Regions from separate parts of the Variovorax sp. 160MFSha2.1 genome, predicted to be linked through region 2. Evidence: riboswitches for the same ligand, from Rfam matches in the RefSeq annotation. Region 2 holds a riboswitch; the other holds the start of a gene.
The links. A riboswitch is a leader RNA that binds a small molecule or an ion and turns the genes downstream of it on or off. The one in region 2 is predicted to bind cobalamin.
Positions count from the first base shown of each region.

Region 1: it holds a riboswitch for cobalamin, as region 2 does, so the genes downstream of both, ABL838_RS12390 (TonB-dependent receptor) here and ABL838_RS16995 (TonB-dependent receptor domain-containing protein) in region 2, are expected to answer to the same signal.

Region 1 is NZ_CP157624.1:2,763,862-2,772,360, reverse strand. It holds gene cobN (cobaltochelatase subunit CobN) at 1-1,873, opposite strand, end outside; gene cobW (cobalamin biosynthesis protein CobW) at 1,886-2,956, opposite strand; gene ABL838_RS12400 (energy-coupling factor ABC transporter permease) at 3,076-3,753, opposite strand; gene ABL838_RS12395 (PepSY domain-containing protein) at 3,827-5,365, opposite strand; gene ABL838_RS12390 (TonB-dependent receptor) at 5,388-7,469, opposite strand; cobalamin riboswitch at 7,712-8,013, opposite strand; gene ABL838_RS12385 (hypothetical protein) at 8,107-8,331, opposite strand; gene ABL838_RS12380 (hypothetical protein) at 8,486-8,499, shown strand, end outside.
Region 2 is NZ_CP157624.1:3,749,582-3,758,080, forward strand. It holds gene cobO (cob(I)yrinic acid a,c-diamide adenosyltransferase) at 1-550, opposite strand, end outside; gene ABL838_RS16970 (ABC transporter ATP-binding protein) at 720-1,505, opposite strand; gene ABL838_RS16975 (FecCD family ABC transporter permease) at 1,502-2,530, opposite strand; gene ABL838_RS16980 (ABC transporter substrate-binding protein) at 2,527-3,396, opposite strand; gene ABL838_RS16985 (bifunctional adenosylcobinamide kinase/adenosylcobinamide-phosphate guanylyltransferase) at 3,393-3,992, opposite strand; gene ABL838_RS16990 (cobyrinate a,c-diamide synthase) at 3,970-5,391, opposite strand; gene ABL838_RS16995 (TonB-dependent receptor domain-containing protein) at 5,376-7,292, opposite strand; cobalamin riboswitch at 7,389-7,645, opposite strand; gene ABL838_RS17000 (ClcB-like voltage-gated chloride channel protein) at 7,700-8,499, shown strand, end outside.

The DNA.
Region 1 (8,499 bases), 990 kb from region 2:
GGTCGACGATGACCGCCTGCGTGCGCCGCTTGGCCTGCGCGCCCTCGCCCGGGTCGTTGACGATGAACGGGTACACGTTAGGCAGCGGCCCGAGGATCGCGTCGGGCCAGCAGGCCTGCGACAGCGCGATGCTCTTGCCCGGCAGCCATTCGAGGTTGCCGTGCTTGCCCACGTGCACCACCGCGTCGATGGCGAAGGCCTCGCGCAGCCAGAAATAGAAGGCCAGGTAGCTGTGCGGCGGCACCAGCTCGGCGTCGTGGTAGCTCGCGTAGTCGGCGGCGCCCAGGCTGCCGAGCGCCCGCGCGGGCTGGATGCCGACGAACACGCGGCCCAGCCGCAGGCCCGCGATCATGAAGCGGCCGTTGCGCAGCATCGGGTCCTGCTCGGGCGTGCCCCAGCGTTCGTCGATGGCGGCCGCCATGCCATCGGGCAGCCGGGCCAGGCACGCCCGGTAGTCGGCCAGCGCGAAGCTCTGCCACGCCGGCCGCGAAGCCCACTGCGACGGGTCGTTGGCGATGCCTTCCTGCAGCCTGCGCATCAACGCGTCGCCATCGGCGGGCATCGCGGCGGGGTCGCCCAGCGCATAGCCTTCGGCCGCAATCGTGTGCAGGATCGCCATCACGGAGGCCGGCGTGTCCAGTCCCACGCCGCTGCCGATGCGGCCTTCGCTGCCCGGATAGTTGGCGAGGATCAGCGCTATGCGCTTCTCCTCGGCACGCAGGCTGCGCAGCCGGCACCAGCGCCGCGCCAGCTCTGCCACGAAGGCGATGCGGTCGGGCTCGGGCTGGTAGTTCACCACCTCGGTCTGCGTGAGCTCGCAGCGGTGCGACAGGCCCTTGAAGCTCACGGCCCGCGTGACGATGCGGCCGTCCATCTCGGGCAGCGCGATCTGCATCGCGATGTCGCGCGGGCGCAGGCCCTGGCTGTCGGCCAGCCAGTCCTCTCGGTTGCCGCCGCTCACGATGACCTGGAGCACGGGCGCGTCGCCGGCGAGCTCCACGCCCTCGCCCTCGCCCTGGCCGCCCTGCCCCAGCGCCGCGAATGCGGTCGTGTTGAGCACGAGTTGCACGTCGTGCTCCGCGCACAGCTCGCGCAGCGTGGACAGGCACAGCGGGTCTTTGAGCGAATCGAGCGCGACGGGCAGCGGGTTCAACCCCTGCGCGGTCAACGCCGCCGCCAGCGCATCGAAGGCGGCCGTATTGCCCGACAGCAGATGCGACCGGTAGAACACCAGCGCCACCACCGGCGCGCCGGCGTGCCAGCGGTTGCGCAGGTCGTCGATGCCGGCCACCGTGTGCGAAGCGCCCGCCCCGCCCGGCACATGCAGCGCCACCTGCGGCAGGCTGCGCGGCGGCAGCGGCGCCTCGCCATGGCCCAGGCCGTGGAAGGCCACCGCGCGCAGGAACTGCATCGCGTTGCCCGCCCCGCCGCTGCGCATGTACTGCCAGAGCTGGCGGCTCACGTCGCGCGACAGGGTGCCGCGCGCGAGCAGGTCTTCGTCTTCCTGCAGGTCGCCGGAGAACATCGCGAGCTGCTGGCCCTTGCGCCTGGCCAGCTTCTCGAGCTGCTGCAGCCCGTAGGCCCAGGCCGATTCGGCGCCCAGGTGGTCGACCACCACCACGCGCGCATGCTGCAGCACTTCGTCGACATACAGGTCGAGCGATGCCGGCTGGCGCAGGTACATGAGGTTGGCCAGCCGCAGCGACGGATAGCCTGGGTCGGTGGCCGCCAGCGCAGTGCGCGCGGCGGCGAGCAGCGCGAGCGTGGTGTCGGCCGAGCTGAGCACCACGATGTCGCCCGGTGTCTGGTCGAGACGGGTGACGACGCTGTCGTCCTCGACGAAGCGTCCGGGCTGGGTGCTCAGCAGGTGCATGCGCTCGGGGCGTCAGGCGGCGGCGACGGCGCCCGCCTCTTCGAGCGCCTTGCGCAGTGCGCCTTCGTCCAGGTCTTCGCCGATGAACACCAGCCGCGTGCGCTGCCCCTCGCCGTCGCGCCAGCGGCGGTCGAAGTGGTGGTCGAAGCGGCGGCCCACGCCCTGCACCAGCAGGCGCATCGGCTTGCCCGGAACGGCGACGAAGCCCTTCACGCGGTAGATGGTGTGCTGCTCGACCAGCCTGCCGAGCACGGCCAGCAGGCTGTCGCGCTCGACGGGCGGCAGCTCGATCACGAGCGAGTCGAACTCGTCGTGGTCGTGGTCTTCCTCGTGGTCGTGGTGGCTTTCGCGCAGGTGGATGGTGGCCTCGGCCGCGCGGCCCTGGCCCAGCAGCAGCGCGAGCGGCAGCCGGCCTTCGCTGGCGGCGACGATCTTCACCTCGGGCGGAAGCTCTTCGCGCACCATCGCTTCGACCTTGGCGCGCGCCGCGTCGTCCATCAGGTCGGTCTTGTTGAGCACCACGAGGTCGGCGGCCGAGAGCTGGTCTTCGAACAGTTCGTGCAGCGGCGATTCGTGGTCGAGGTTGGGATCGGCGCGGCGGGCTTCGTCGACGGCCTGCGGGTTCTCGGCGAACTGGCCCGAGGCGGCGGCGGGGCCGTCGACCACGGTGACGACCGAATCCACGGTGAAGATGTTGGCGATGTCCGGCCACTGGAAGGCCTGCACCAGCGGCTTGGGCAACGCGAGGCCCGAGGTTTCGATGAGCACCGCGTCGAGCTCGCCGCGCCGCTCGGCCAGCTGCAGCATCACCGGCAGGAACTCTTCCTGCACGGTGCAGCAGACACAGCCGTTGGCCAGTTCGTAGAGCGCGCCTTCGCGCTCGTTGCCTTCATCGTCGCAGCCGATGCCGCAGCCGCGCAGGATCTCGCCGTCGATGCCCAACTCGCCGAACTCGTTGACGATCACCGCGATGCGGCGGCCCTCGGCGTTGCCGAGGATGTGGCGCAGCAGCGTGGTCTTGCCGCTGCCGAGGAAGCCCGTGATGATGGTGACGGGAATCTTGGCGTTGCTTGCTTGTGTCATGGGAGAAGGTCTTTCAGGCGCCGCCGGCGATGGCGGCGGCGCGATGGGTGGGCGGCACACAGGCGCCCGGGCAGGCACCGCGGCGCCCGCGGGGAAAGGAAGCGCGCGAGAAGCGCGGATCAGGCGCCGCCGTACAGGCGACGCTCGACGAGGGCGGTGCCCTGCAGCCGGCGCCATGCCTTGGCAGCAGCCAGCACGCCCAGGTCGACCAGCGGCTCGACCAGCACGACGGTCATGTAGGCAGCGCCGAAGCTGGCGATCTGGCTCATGTTCTCGATGCCGGTGCCGCGTCCGTACAGCGCCCAGAAGCCAACCCACACCACGATGCCGCCCTGGTACGCCACCGAGAGCTTGAAAGCCTCGCGGTAGCCGATGTCCACATAGGCCAGGTTCTCGGGAATGATGCGGCGCGCCAGCGCGGAAGTGGCGAACAGCGGCACCAGCAGTGTGGTGACGTTCATGCCGTACTGCGGAATGTCCTGCGGCTCGAAGAAGAGCCCCTGGATCAGCAGGCCGCCAGCCAGCCCGATGGCGGCGGGCGCGAGCCCGAACACCAGCAGCAGCGTGGTGCCCAGGATCAGGTGCACCTCCGACACGCCCACCGGGTGGTGCGGGAACACCTCGAAGAAGCAGAACACCAGCGCCACGGCGATGGCAGAGCGCAGCACCAGTGCGGCGGGCCCGTCCTTCATGAGCGTCTGGAACGCGACCTTGCCGGTGTAGGCAAGCGCGGCGGCTGCCGTCGCATAGCTGAGGAATATCTTGGATCCGTCGACTAGACCTGGTTCGATGTGCATCGAGCACCTCCTGAAATGCACCGCGGTGCGAAAGTTGATTGTTGGTGGATGGGCAAGCTCACGCAAGCCCCGCTCATGAACGCCGCAGCGCATGCCGCGCGCCCGGTACGGCCGCCGGCTTCGGCTTTCGCCGCAGCCGGCGCCAGCCGATCACGGCGCCGCTGGCCGAAGCCACCGCGCCGACGATGGAAAGCAGCCACACCACGAGATCCCAGGCCGGCCGGTACTGGATGAGCCAGGGAAAGTCGAGGCTGTGCGCCGCGTTGAAGAGCCAGCGGCGCAGGCGCGAGTTGCCGTCGTTGCTGCCGGCCACCTGGCCGCTGGCCGGGTCGATGTAGATCCAGCTGCGCGCCGGGTCGTCGAACTGCAGGCGCCACACGGGCACGATGCGCTCGCGGTGGTGGCCGTACCAGTGGAAGTCTTCTCGGGTCTGGAGCACGGCTTCGGTGATGTTCGAGCCGGGGCGCAGGCGGGCGGCGGCGCGCAGGATGTCTTCCCTGGCGATGGCGGCCGGCTCGCCCGAAACCGCATCGACCACGCGCGAGCGCGCCTTCGCGTCGCGCAGCTGCAGCAGCGGCCTGCCGTCGAACCACAGCAGCACGGCCTCGCGCGGCGCGTCGGCGCCCTCGCCCGCCGGCAGCGTTGCTGGCGGCCACGGGAACGGCGAGGTACCGGCGCCCGTGTAGCGGGCCATCGCCGCAGCATCTGCGCCTCCGCGCTGGAACCAGCCGTTGGGGTTCATCGACAGCCAGCCGCTGATGATCCAGGTCAGCACGAAGAAGCCGCCGACCAGCCCCGCGACGTGGTGCCAGGCCATCCAACCCTTGTAGGGCGTGACCGAGCCGTTGCGGAAGCGCCGCCGCAGGCGCACCCGCAGGATGCCGATGACGATGCCCGTCACGGCCGAGACGATGCAGGCCGCCGACAGCCACACCACCACGTCGTGCCACAGCGGCGGATCGGCGCGCAGCGGCGTGAAGTAGATCCAGTGCGGCACCGAGCCCAGCCAGTTCCAGAAGCGCTCGGAGCGCGTGGTGTCGCGCACCACCTCGCCGTTGCGCTGGGACACGTAGAGCTCGGTGCCCGCCGCGTCGCCCACTTCGATGCGGTGCAGCGGACGCAGCGGGTTCAGGCCCTGCGGCACGGTCCACTGGTCACGCTCCAGCGTCTCGGCCCAGCGGGCGCCGGCATCGCCGGAGAAGTCGCGCGCGATGGCCTCGGCCTGCGCGGCATCGACCGGGCCGGGCACGCGGCCGTCGCGCGCCGAGACTGTATGCCGGCCGCCGCGCGCATCGACGATGCGCCAGACGGGACCGGCGCCGGTTCCGCCCTGCATCTCCAGCAGCATGCGGCGCGGCGGCTGGGCGCGTGCCTCCTTCGGCAGCGCTTCGAGCGCGGCCGAGGGCGACACCGCCGCCTGTCCGAAGCGCAGCGGCGAGAGGCCCGCGAGGCGCTCCTCGTCCGTGAGGTTCGGATACCCCACGTACATCATCACCACGCCCGAGACGAACCACATGACGAACAGCAGGCAGCCGCCGATGCCCAGCCACCGGTGCGTCCAGTAGAGCCCGTGCCGGATGCGCGGCCAGGCGCGGCGCCATGCGGAGGTCATGCGTTCGTCCTGCCCGCGTTCGTCAGAAGTTGACCAGCGCCGACAGCTCGAAGGAGCGCGGGCGCCCCAGCAGCCACTGGTTGCCGCCGTTCGAGAACGACACCGGATAGCGCCGGTCGGCCAGGTTGTAGGCACGCAGCGCGAGCTTGAGCGATGGGTTCGCCTGCCAGCTCACGCCCGCGTCGGCCACGGTGTAGGAGCCGATCTTTCGCGAATTGGCCGAGTCGACCTGGCGCGGGCCCACGTAGCGCACACCGACATCGGCTTCCCACTGCGGCAGGAAGCGCCAGGTGAGCCAGAGGTTGGCGGCCTCCTCGGGCACGCCGGTGGGCGTGTTGCCCGCGCGCGAGACCAGCTTGCCGCCGACCACTTCGTTGAAGTCGTCGTAGCGCGCGCGCAGCTTGGCGACATTGGCCTCCAGCCGCAGCGTGGAGGTCAGAGCCAGGTCCAGCGTGGCCTCGATGCCTTCGGAAGACTGCTTGCCGACCTGTTGGGTGACGGTGGGGTCGATGGCGTCGCGCGAGAGCAGCTTGTTCTTCTCGATGCGGTAGGCCGCCACCGTCCAGGCACCGCGGTTGTCCGCGAGCTGGCGCTTGTAGCCGACCTCGACCTGCCTGCCGGTGCTGAGGTCGAAGGCCGCCTGCGAGGCCGAGGTGGTCACCAGCGAGCCCAGCGGATCGGCCGCGCGCGCCACCTGGGCGTAGAACGACTGCGAGGCGTCGGGCGCGTAGACCACGCCGAGGCGGCCGGTGGCGTACTCGAAGGTCTTGCCGAAGTTGTTGGCGGCGTTCTGCAGGTCGGTGCGCGCGATCTTCGCGTGGTCCCAACGCAGGCTGCCCACCAGCGACCACTGCTGGTTGAAGGCCAGCTTGTCCTCGGCGAAGAAGGCGTAGGTGCTGGTCCTGGTCTTGTAGCGCGGCGTGTAGGCCACCGGCGAGGCGTAGTAGCCGGGGCTGAAGACGAAAGGATCGACCACCGAACGGCCGCCGTAGGGCGAGTCGTTGATGTGCGTGAAGTCGATGCGGTTCACGTCGAAGCCCACCAGCACCTGGTTGGCGAGGCCGAACAGGCCATGCCTGAAGGTGGCGTCGGTGCGGTTGCCGATCTGCTCCTGGTCGTGGCCGATCTCCAGGTAGTCGCCGCGCGTCAGGCGCCGGGTGGTGGCGCTGTAGGTGTAGGTTTCGCTGTTGCGCCAGTGGCGCTTGCTCTCCAGGCGGTAGAGCTGGTTGCGCACCGTCACGGCGTCGCTGGGCGTCCACTGGGCGTCGAGGCGGGTCCACTTGTCGCGGTACTTGATCTCGGCGTCGTCCACGTTGTAGTTCTGGCGCAGGGTCTGGCTGCCGAGGCGGCCATCGATCAGCGGCACGCCGTAGTAGCGCTGCGGCGACTGGCGGCCCTCGTCGTGCGAGAGCGTGAACTGCAGCTGCGGCGACACGTCCAGCCGCACTGCGGCGCTCACGGCCAGGCTCTCGGCCTCGCCGCGCAGCATGAAGCCGTCGGTGTTGCGCTGGCTGATGTCGAAGCGGTACGAAAGCCGGTCGTTGATCGCCCCGCCGCTGCCGAAGGCCACCTGCCGCGTGGCGTCGGAGCCGAGCGTGACCAGCGCTTCATTGCGGATCGGCCCGCGCGCGGGCTTCTTCGGCACCACGTTGATCGCCCCGCCGATGGCGCCCTCGCCGTACATCACCGAGGCCGCGCCGCGCAGCACCTCGATGCGGTCGGCCGACCAGGTGTCGAAGGGAAAAGTGACGGTGCCGGCGCCCGCGTAGAGGCGCGTCCCGTCGAAGAGCTGCATCACCGAGCCGTGGCCGAGGAAGCCACGAGCTACCAGCGCGGTACCGCCATTGCCCGGACCGGGCGAGCCGGTGATGCCGGTGGCGCGGGTGACGGCGTCGATCACCGAGACGTCGCCACGCGCGCGGATGGTGTCGCCGGTCAGCACCTCGACGCTGGCCGGCGTCTCCAGCGGCGTGAGGCCGAGGCGGCTGCCGGTCTGCGTGGGCTCGTCGATGGCCAGCGGCGTGTGCCGCTCGGCGTCCACCTGGATGGGCTTGAGCGTCTGGCCGTCGGGCGTCTGCGCGAAGACCGCCGCACAGGGGCCCACGGCGAGCCCCCAACCCAGTGAAAGACTCGAAAGACCTGAAAACCGCGCCCAGCGTCGCAGCCGTTGTGGCGACGCTCTTCTGCGATCGCTCCCTCGCGACGCATGACCCATGAAACCTCTCCTCCAGCCTGCGTCCCCGCAGGCTCCTGACCGTTGAAGGACGTGGCGGAAGAGGCGAAAGGGCTGCGGCGGCCCGCGGCGGGCGCGGTAGGCGGCTGGCCCGGACACGCACTCCCGCAGCGTCCGAAGGCGGTTGCGAAGGCCGGTATCCGGGCTTGCGGAGTGCCACTGCGTGCTGTTGGATGCACGCAGTGGCGGAAGCCCTCGCCTTCCCACGCCCAAGCGCAGTGGCTGCCCGTGCCAATCGAGGAGGCACGAGCCCGAGGGGTTCCAGATCCGCTGACCGTTGCGGGGGCAGCGCAGGAATCGGCGCGTCCATCGATCTCCAGAGAGAACGACGGCGCGGCTCACCTGCTTCCCGTTTAACCCCGTCGCCGTCGATCAGATGGATGGCGTGCGGGGCACCTTCGAACCGTGTGGTCCGGAACGGCGAGTAACCAATGAAAACTGCCGCACCGGAACGGCGGGATTATAGGTAGCGCCCCTCGGGGGCCGGCCCCGAAGCCGGCCGCCAGGCTCAGGAGGCCGGCTTGCCGTCGGGCCCGAACAGCCGCCGCATCATGGCCACGCCCGCCACCAGCGCGTTCGAATAGGTGGCGTAGGGCTCGTGGGCAGCCTCCAGGGGCACGTAGACATGGGTGGTGTCGCCCGGAGAGCCCTCCACGGCCTCCATCAGCACCCAGTAGAACTCCCCCTCCTCCAGCTCGTGGACGGTGAGTGCGATGTTTCTGGGAGAAGGCATGGAGCGAGGATGGCGTTGCTTGCTGACTGCTGAATGAATTGAACAGGCCAGGAAGGCGGGCGGTTGACAGAGCTTTCGGGGTTCTCCTACAGAGGCCCCTGCGGGTGCGACCTAATGTTGTATCCAGGGACTTCCACAAGAACCAGGAGGCAGCATGAAGCACTTCAC
Region 2 (8,499 bases):
GGGCGGGAATGCCGGCCTTGAAGGCGTGCTTGACCAGCGTCATCTCGGTCACCGTGTCGGCCAGCTCGATGATCTCCGGCGGGCAGCGCCGGCCGGTGAGCGCCACATGCACATGCTTCGGCCGCGCACGCAGGGTTTCGAGTACGCCTTCGAGCGGCAGCCAGCCGTAGATCAGCGGATAGGTGATCTCGTCGAGCACCACGAGGAAGAACTCGCCCGACAGGATCGCCGCCTTCGCCTTCTCCCAGCCGTCGCGCGCGAGCTGGCCCGAGCGTTCGAGATCCTGGCTCTTCCAGCTGAAGCCGTCGCCCAGCCCTTCGATGGGAATGCCGATCTGCTCGAACATGCGGTGCTCGCCGAAGCGCGCGGTGGGCACCTTCATGAACTGGTAGATCTTCACGGCCTTGCCGCGGCCGTGCGCGCGCAGCGCGAGGCCGAAGGCGGCCGTGCTCTTGCCCTTGCCGTCGCCGGTGTTGACGATGACGATGCCGCGGCGCTCGCCTTCGGGCTTCTCGTAGGGCTTTTCGCTGGGTGGGGTCTCTATTTGCATCTATGCCTTTTCAAGCTGTCTCAAATGCGGACTTGACCGGGAACGCAGAAGTCGCAAAGGTTTCGCGAAAGTCCCAAAAGGAATATCGAGAAATTCTGTATTCACTTCTGCGACCTCTGCGAATCCTTCGCGCCCTCTGCGTTCGGCTGTCCGATCCCGCATTTCGATTTCATCTGGGTAACGCAATCCACTGCTCAGCCACGCGGTGCACGCGGATGCGGTGGTCGAAGACCTGCTCCAGCGCGGCATGGGTGGCCGGGTCGTCGCAGCTGCCGTGGTGCACGACGCGGCCTTGGTCCATCACCACCATCTCGTCGGCGGCCAGGGCCATCGGCAGTTCGTGCAGCACGCTGACCACCGTGCGGCCTTCTGCGACGAGGGTGCGCACGATCTGCATCCAGTCGGACTGGTGGGGCGGGTCTAGGTTGGCCAGCGGCTCGTCCATCAGCAGCGCCTCGGCTTCGACGGCGAGCGCGCGCGCCAGCAGCACGCGCTGGCGTTCGCCGCCGGAAAGCTGCCCCAGCGGGCGGTCGCGCCAGTCCCAGGCCTGGGTGCTGCGCAGTGCGCGTTCGACAGCCTCGCGGTCGGCGACGCCGGGCGTGGCGAGCCAGCGCTGGTGGGGCAGGCGGCCGAGCATGGCGACGTCGTAGACCATCAGGTCGTCGGCGCTGCCCTCGCCCGTGCCGCTCTGGCCCAGCCACGAAAGGCGGCGGGCGCGAACGCGGGCGGGCACCTTGTCCTGCGCCTCGCCGAACAGGCGCACCTCGCCGCGATGCGCAAGCAGCCCCGCCAGCGCCTTCAGCAGCGTCGACTTGCCCGCGCCGTTCGGGCCGACGATGCTGGTCCAGCGCGCCGCCCGCAGCTTCAGGTCGATGCTGTGCAGCACCTCGGTGGAACCGAGCGTGGCGCTCAGCTGGCGCGCCTCGAGCGCGGCGGGAGCGTCGTTGCGGCTCATGCCACGCCGCTCCGCGCGCTGCGCCTGTGCATCAGCCACAGCAGGTAGCTGCCGCCCAGCACGGCCGTGAGCACGCCCACGGGCAGCTCCTGCGGCGCAATCAGCCAGCGCGCCAGCAGGTCGGCCGCCATCAGCAGCAGGCCGCCCATCAGCGCCGACAGCACGATCAGCCGCGCATGCGTGGTCTTGACCACCGAGCGCACCAGATGCGGCGCCGCGAGTCCGACGAAGGCGATCAGCCCGGTCTGCGCCACGGCCGCGCCGGTGGCCAGCGCCAGCACCACGACCAGCGCCGCGCGCATCGCGCCCAGCGGCAGGCCCAGGCTGCGCGCGGTGGCCTCGCCGAGCGCGAGTCCGTCGAGCACCGGCGCCAGCGCCCAGCCCGCGAGCAGGCAGGCCGCGCCGACCATGGCCATCACCGCGCAGGCGCTCCAGCCGACGAGGCCGGTGCTGCCGAGGATGAAACCCTGTATGGCTTGAAGGATGTCCGCCGAGGCGATGGTGATGAGGTCTTTGGCCGCGCCAAGCACCACGCCCACGATCACGCCGGCCAGCAGCAGCCGCAGCGTCTGCTGCACGCCGCGCGCCAGCATCAGCGTGAGCATCACGGCCAGCACTGCGCCCAGGAAGGCCGCGCCGGTGAGCCCGAGCCGCATCACCCACTGCGTGCTCGCAGCCGAGCCGCCGAACATCAGCAGCGCCACCGCCACGCCGAGCGAGGCGCCCGAAGCACTGCCGAGCAGGTACGGATCGGCCAGCGGATTGCGAAAAAGCCCCTGCGCCACCGCGCCGGCCAGCCCCAGCAGCGCACCAGCCAGCCAGGCACCCAGCGTGCGGGGCAGCCGGATGTCCCACACGATCTGCAACGCCACCGGGTCGTGGCGCGCGGCGAACAGGCTCTCGAAGCCTGTGCTGCCGATGCCCAGGCCCAGCAGCATCAGCCCCGTGCCCAGCACCAGCAGGCCGGCGCCGAGCAGCAGTACGCGGCGCAGATGGGCCGTGTGCCTGAAGGCGGCCGCGTTCATCGCTTGCCGCCCTTTTCAACGATGCACTGCGCCATCAGCCGCGCGGCCTCGTCCATGCGCGGGCCGGGGCGCACGAGCACGTCGGACTGCTCGGCGCTGAAGCGGCAGATGCGGCCCTCGCGCACCGCGCGGATGCCGGCCCAGCCGGGCCGCTGCTCCAGCCCCTGCGCGCTGCGTACGCTGACCATGATGAGGTCAGGGTTCGCGCGCACCACGTACTCGGGGTTGAGCTTGGGGAACGGGCCGAGCGATGCCGGCACGATGTTCTTCATGCCGAGCCGCGAAAGCGTCTCGCCGATGAAGGACGACTCGCCCGCCGCGTACGGCGCGCTGTTGACCTCGAAGTACACGCGCATGCCCTTCGCCCCCGCGGGCACCGACTGCGCGGCGGCCGAGACGCTGGCGTCGATCACGCGCCAGACCTTCGGCGCCTCGTGCGTGCCCAGCACCTGGTCGAGCTTGTCGAGCACGCGGCGCACGTCGGCATGGCTCTTGGGCTCGAGCACCAGCACCTTCATACCCAGCGCCTCCAGCCGCTGCGTGACGCGCGACGACTTGGCCAGCAGCACCGCGTCGGGCTTGAGCGCGACGATGGCCTCCACGTTCGGATCGATGCCGCCACCGAGCTGCGGCAGCGCCTTCACCTGTTCGGGCGAGTTGGAGTAACGGTCCACGCCCACCAGCCGGTCGCAGGCGCCGAGCGCGCAGACCGACTCGGTGAGCGACGGCAGCAGCGAGACGATGCGCTGCGGCGGCTGCGGCAGGTCGACGGAAACGCCGCGCTCGTCGACCACGTCGAGCGCATGCGCGGCCAGCGCGAAAAGAGCGAGGCCGAGCGAAGCCAGCGAGATGCGGATCTTCTTCATGCAGCAGGCGCCTTCAGACTCAGCGGCAATCCGGCCGCCATCAGCGTGACGCGCCCGCAGGCGGCGGCCACGTCCTGGTTGAGCCGGCCCAGCGCATCGACGAAGGCGCGCGTCTCGCGGCCCATCGGGATCACGCCCAGCCCGATCTCGTTGCCGACCAGCACCACCGGCCCCGGCGCATCGCGCAGCGCGACCAGCAGCATCGCGATGTGCGTGGCCGGCGTGCGTGTCACCGGGCGGGCGTCCTCGGTGGGCATGGGCATCAGCAGGTTGGTGAGCCACATGGTGAGGCAGTCGACCACCACCAGCGTCTCGGGCGTGCTCTGCGTGACGATGGCGCGCGCGAGCTCGACGGGTTCCTCGATGGTCCGCATGCCGGGCACGCGCTCGGCGCGGTCGGCCTGGTGGCGCACGATGCGCTCCAGCATCTCGTCGTCATAGGCCTGGGCGGTCGCGATCAGCACGGCGCGGCGGGGCCGGGAGCCAGATGCGAGCCAGTCGATGGCGCGCTGCTCGGCACGGCGCGACTTGCCGCTCTTCTGGCCACCCAGGATGAACTCGTGCACCACGGCTTCAGGCTTGGTCGAATGCGGCATGGCTCTCCAACTCGATGGACATGGCGCCGAAAAGGCGGGCAGTGGCTTGCGGACTGGACGCGAACCACGCATGGAAGTAGCTCGCGCGCACCGGGCCGTGCACGTACAGCGCTTCGCCGGCGCGCGTGCCCACGGCCTGCGGGGCGCCGGGCCGGGCGGTGCGGGCGACCGGCTCCAGCGGCGTTTCGCAGCTCGAATAGTGGAAGGTGTGGCCGCGCAGCACATGGCTGCCCAGCGAGAGCTGCTGCGGCCCGAGGCCCGCGAGCCGCTTCTGCATGGTCACGCGGCCGGGCAGCAGGCCCCAGAGGCGGTGGACTGGCTCACCGTCCTGCAGGGCCAGCTCGTCGAACAGCGCCATCATTCCGCCGCACTCGGCCCAGACCGGCTTGCCCGCTGCAGCATGCGCGGCAAGCGATTCACGCATCGCCGTGCAAGCCGACAGCGCCTGCGCGTGCAGCTCCGGATAGCCGCCGGGCAGCCAGACGGCATCGCAGGCCGGCAAGGCGTCGCCCGCGAGCGGCGAGAAGAAGCTCAGCTTCGCGCCCAGTGCCGTGAGCACGTCGAGGTTCGCGGGGTAGATGAACGAGAAGGCGGCGTCGCGCGCGATGGCGATGGTGCGGCCGGCCAGCAATGGGGCCATGGCTTGCGGCTCGTCGGATGCAGCCTCGAAGCGCACCTGTGGCAGGTTGGCAACGGACATCCGACCCAGCGGCGTGCCGGCCAGCACGTCGGCTGCCGCGTCCAGCCGGGCCAACGCGTCGCCGAGTTCGGTGGCGGCCACGAGGCCCAGATGACGCTCGGGCAGCGCGAAACGGGAATCGCGCGGCAAGGCACCGAGCCATTGCGAAGGGTCGCGCAACGCTTGCTGAAGCATGGCGCCGTGCCGTTCGCTCGCCACGCGGTTCGCCAGCACGCCGGCCCACGGCAGGCCGTCGCGGAAGCTCTGCAGCCCGTAGGCCAGCGCCCCGAAGGTGCCGGCCATGGCGTGCGCGTCGATCACCGCCAGCACCGGCAGGCCGAAGCGCTGTGCCAGGTCGGCGGCGCTGGGCGTGCCGTCGAAGAGGCCCATCACGCCTTCGACGACCAGCAGGTCGCATTCGGCCGCTGCCGCGTGCAGGCGCGCGCGGCAGTCGGCTTCGCCGGTCATCCAGAGGTCCAGCGAATGCACCGGCGCGCCGGTGGCCAGCGCCAGCCAGTGCGGGTCGAGGAAGTCGGGCCCGCACTTGAAGGCGCGCACTCGCCTGCCCTGGCGCGCATGCAGCCGGGCCAGCGCGGCAGCGACCGTGGTCTTGCCCTGCCCCGAGGCCGGGGCGGCCACCAGCACGGCGGCGCAGGTGGCCGCCGCGGCACCGGCGGTGCCGCCCGGCTGGGATGCTTGGCTGCTTAGTGAGGCGTCCACTTGAGACCGACGTAGGCGGTACGGCCGGCATTGGCGTACAGCCGCGCGAACTGGTAGTCCTTGTTGCCCACATTGTCGACGCGCGCGACGAGGTTGATGTCGCGCGTGATCTGCGTGGTGGCCGACAGGTTCAGCACGGTGTAGCCGCCGAGCTTCACGCTGTTGGCCGCATCGTCGTAGCGGCGGCTGGAAGTCTGCACCTCGGCGCCCAGCGTCCAGCCCGCGATGCGCCAGTCGGCGCCCAGGGTGGCGTGGCGCTGCGCGCGGCGCGCGAGCAGGTTGTGGGTGGCGAGGTCGCGCGGGTCCTGGAAGTCGAAGGAGCCGCGCAGCGTGACGTCGCCGATGCGGTGGCTGCCCGAGAGCGTGACGCCCTGGTAGCGCGCGCGGGCGGTGCTGGCGTAGCAGCCGAAGGACGATGCGCAGCCCTTGGCCGAGCCGTCGAACACGATCAGGTTCTGCACGCGGTTGGCGTACGCCACGATGCCCATCTGCGTCGCGCCCTCGGTGTACTGCAGGCCCAGCTCGAGGTTGCGGCTCGATTCGGGCTTGAGCGTGGCCAGGCCGTATTCGCTGAAGCGCTGGTACAGCGTGGGCACGCGGAAGGCGGTGCCGGCCGACGCCGTGAAGCGCAGCGTGGGCGTGATGGCGTAGCCGTAGGCCGCGCTGCCGGTGGTCTTGCCGCCGAATTCGCTGTCCTTGTCGTGGCGCACGTGCAGCTGCAGCGAGTGCGGGCCCTTCACGAAGCCGTAGCCCAGCGAGACGGCGTCCTGCGAGCGGTCGCGCGAGAGCAGCTTCGAGGTGGTTGTGGGAGCGTTTTCCAGGGCGTCCTCGCGGCGCTCGAGCGTGGCGGTGACGAGGTGCGGGCCGAAGCGGAATTCGTTCTGGAAGAGGTAGCCGCGCAGCTTCGTCTCGGTGCGGTAGAACGAGGGCTGGGTCTTGTAGACCTGCTGCGAGTCGGTCACCTGCACGCGGGTGCTGTAGACGTCGTTCCACTTTGCCGACCAGCTCAGGCCGGCGGTCTGCAGCGTGTTGCTCGAGATGTCGTTGGCGAACAGGAACGGCAGCCTGGTCCTGTAGGACACCGTGGCGTCGTAGCCGGCCTTGATGTCGCTGGAAAGCAGCGTGGCCTCGATGCGCTGGTCGGGCGTGATCTGGAAGCCCAGCTTCGCGTTGCCCGAGGTGCTGTTGTAGCCGTCGCGGTCGGGGCTGGTGAAGCCGTCCTTGGTCACGTTGCGCTTGCTCACGGGCTGCACGTTGTAGCCCTTGCTCTCTTCATGCGCCACGCCGAAGGAATAGTCGAAGAGGCCCGACTTGCCGCTCACGCCGCCTTCGATCCTGCGCAGTCCCTTGCTGCCGAAGCCGATGCCTGCGTAGGGGGACACGCCCTCCTCGCCGCGCCTGGTGAAGAGCTGGATCACGCCGCCCACGGCGTCGGAGCCGTAGACCGCGGCGGCCGGGCCGCGCAGCACCTCGATGCGGTCGATCTGCGACAGCGGGATGCCCTCCCAGCCGGCGCCGCCGGTCGATTGCGAGTCGATGCGCACACCATCGAGATACACGGCGGTGAAGCGCGTCTCGGCGCCGCGGATGAAGAGGCTGGTGGTGTTGCCCACGCCGCCCGAGCGCGAGATCTCGATGCCGGGCACGCGCGAGAGCAGGTCGGCCACGCCGGTCGCGCCGCTGCGCTCGATGGCGTTGCTGTCGACGATGGAGACGTCTCCCACGAGCTCCGACAACGCCTGCGGGGTGCGGTTGGCGGTGACCACCGTCTCGCGCAGGGTGGAAGCCTCCTGCGCATGGGCCAGCCCGCCGAAGGCGGAAACCAGCGCCAGCGGCAGGCAGGCGTGGCGGAAGCGGCGCGCAGGAGCGCGGCCGCGGAAAGAGCAAACACGGGAAATCATGGATCAAGCGAACGAACGTCAATACCCCTGGCCGGCCTCCCCGCCGGCGCCTGGGCGCAATGGCCGCGCATGCGTTCGTCATTCATCTTCGACGCATGCGGCAGCCGCCTTGTTGGCCGGTATCCGGGCTGGCAGAGCGACTCCTTGCCGCCTTCCCAGACGCCTGTTTCAGGGCATCCAGTGGCTTCGATGGAAAGGGGTTGGCGCCTTGCGGCACCGTCTGCTTGACCGTTGCGGGGGCAGCGCAGGCGGCTTCGGCCTTGTTCCGGCAAGAACCGGGGCGTTCACTCCTGCTTCCCGTTGAACTGCGCCGTGCGAACCACGGCGCGAGCACCAACGGCGGTGATTTTATGCGCTGGCCAACGGGGCTTAAGTCGAAAGTTGCGGCACCGCTAACATCGACGGCCATGATGCAGCCCGCCTCGGTCTTCCTGAATCTGCGTTCGGCGCTGCAGCGTCTCTTCGGTGTGTCGGGCTGGCAGTCGATGCTGCTGTGGTCCATCGTGGCGGGGCTGCTGGGGACGCTGGCGACCGAATTCTTCCGCGCGGCGCTGCTGGCCTTCGAGCACCTGGTGCTGGGGCCTGGCGAAGGGCTCGTGGCAATGGCCAGGCAACTGCCATGGTGGGCACGCATCGCCTGCCCCACGCTCGGCGGTCTGGTGGCGGGGCTGCTGCTGGTGCTGGCCAGGCGCGTGGCTTCGCGCAGCGCCACGTCGGACTACATGGAAGCCATCGTCCTCGGCGACGGGCGCATCCCGGTGGCGCAGACGCTGGCGCGCAGCGCGTCGTCGCTGGTGAGCATCGGCACCGGCGGCTCCATCGGGCGCGAGGGCTCGATGGTGCAGTTGGCGGCGCTGGCTTCCTCGCTGCTCGGGAGGGTGTTCCGCTTTCCGGCCGAACGGCTGCGGCTGCTGGTGGCCTGCGGCGCGGCGGCCGGCCTCACTGCAGCCTACAACGCGCCCATCGCGGGCGCCTTCTTCGTCGCGGAGATCGTGCTGGGCTCCATCGCGATGGAGAGCGTGGGACCGATCATCATCGCCTCGGTGGTCGCCAACGTCGCGATGCGGGCGCTTCCGGGCTACCAGCCGCCTTACAGGATGCCGCCGTTCCCGGAGATCCACGGCACCGAGGTCGTGCTGTTCTGCGTGCTCGGCGTGCTGCTGGGCTTCGCGGCGGTGGGCTTCCTGCGTGCGCTGCAGGGCAGCCG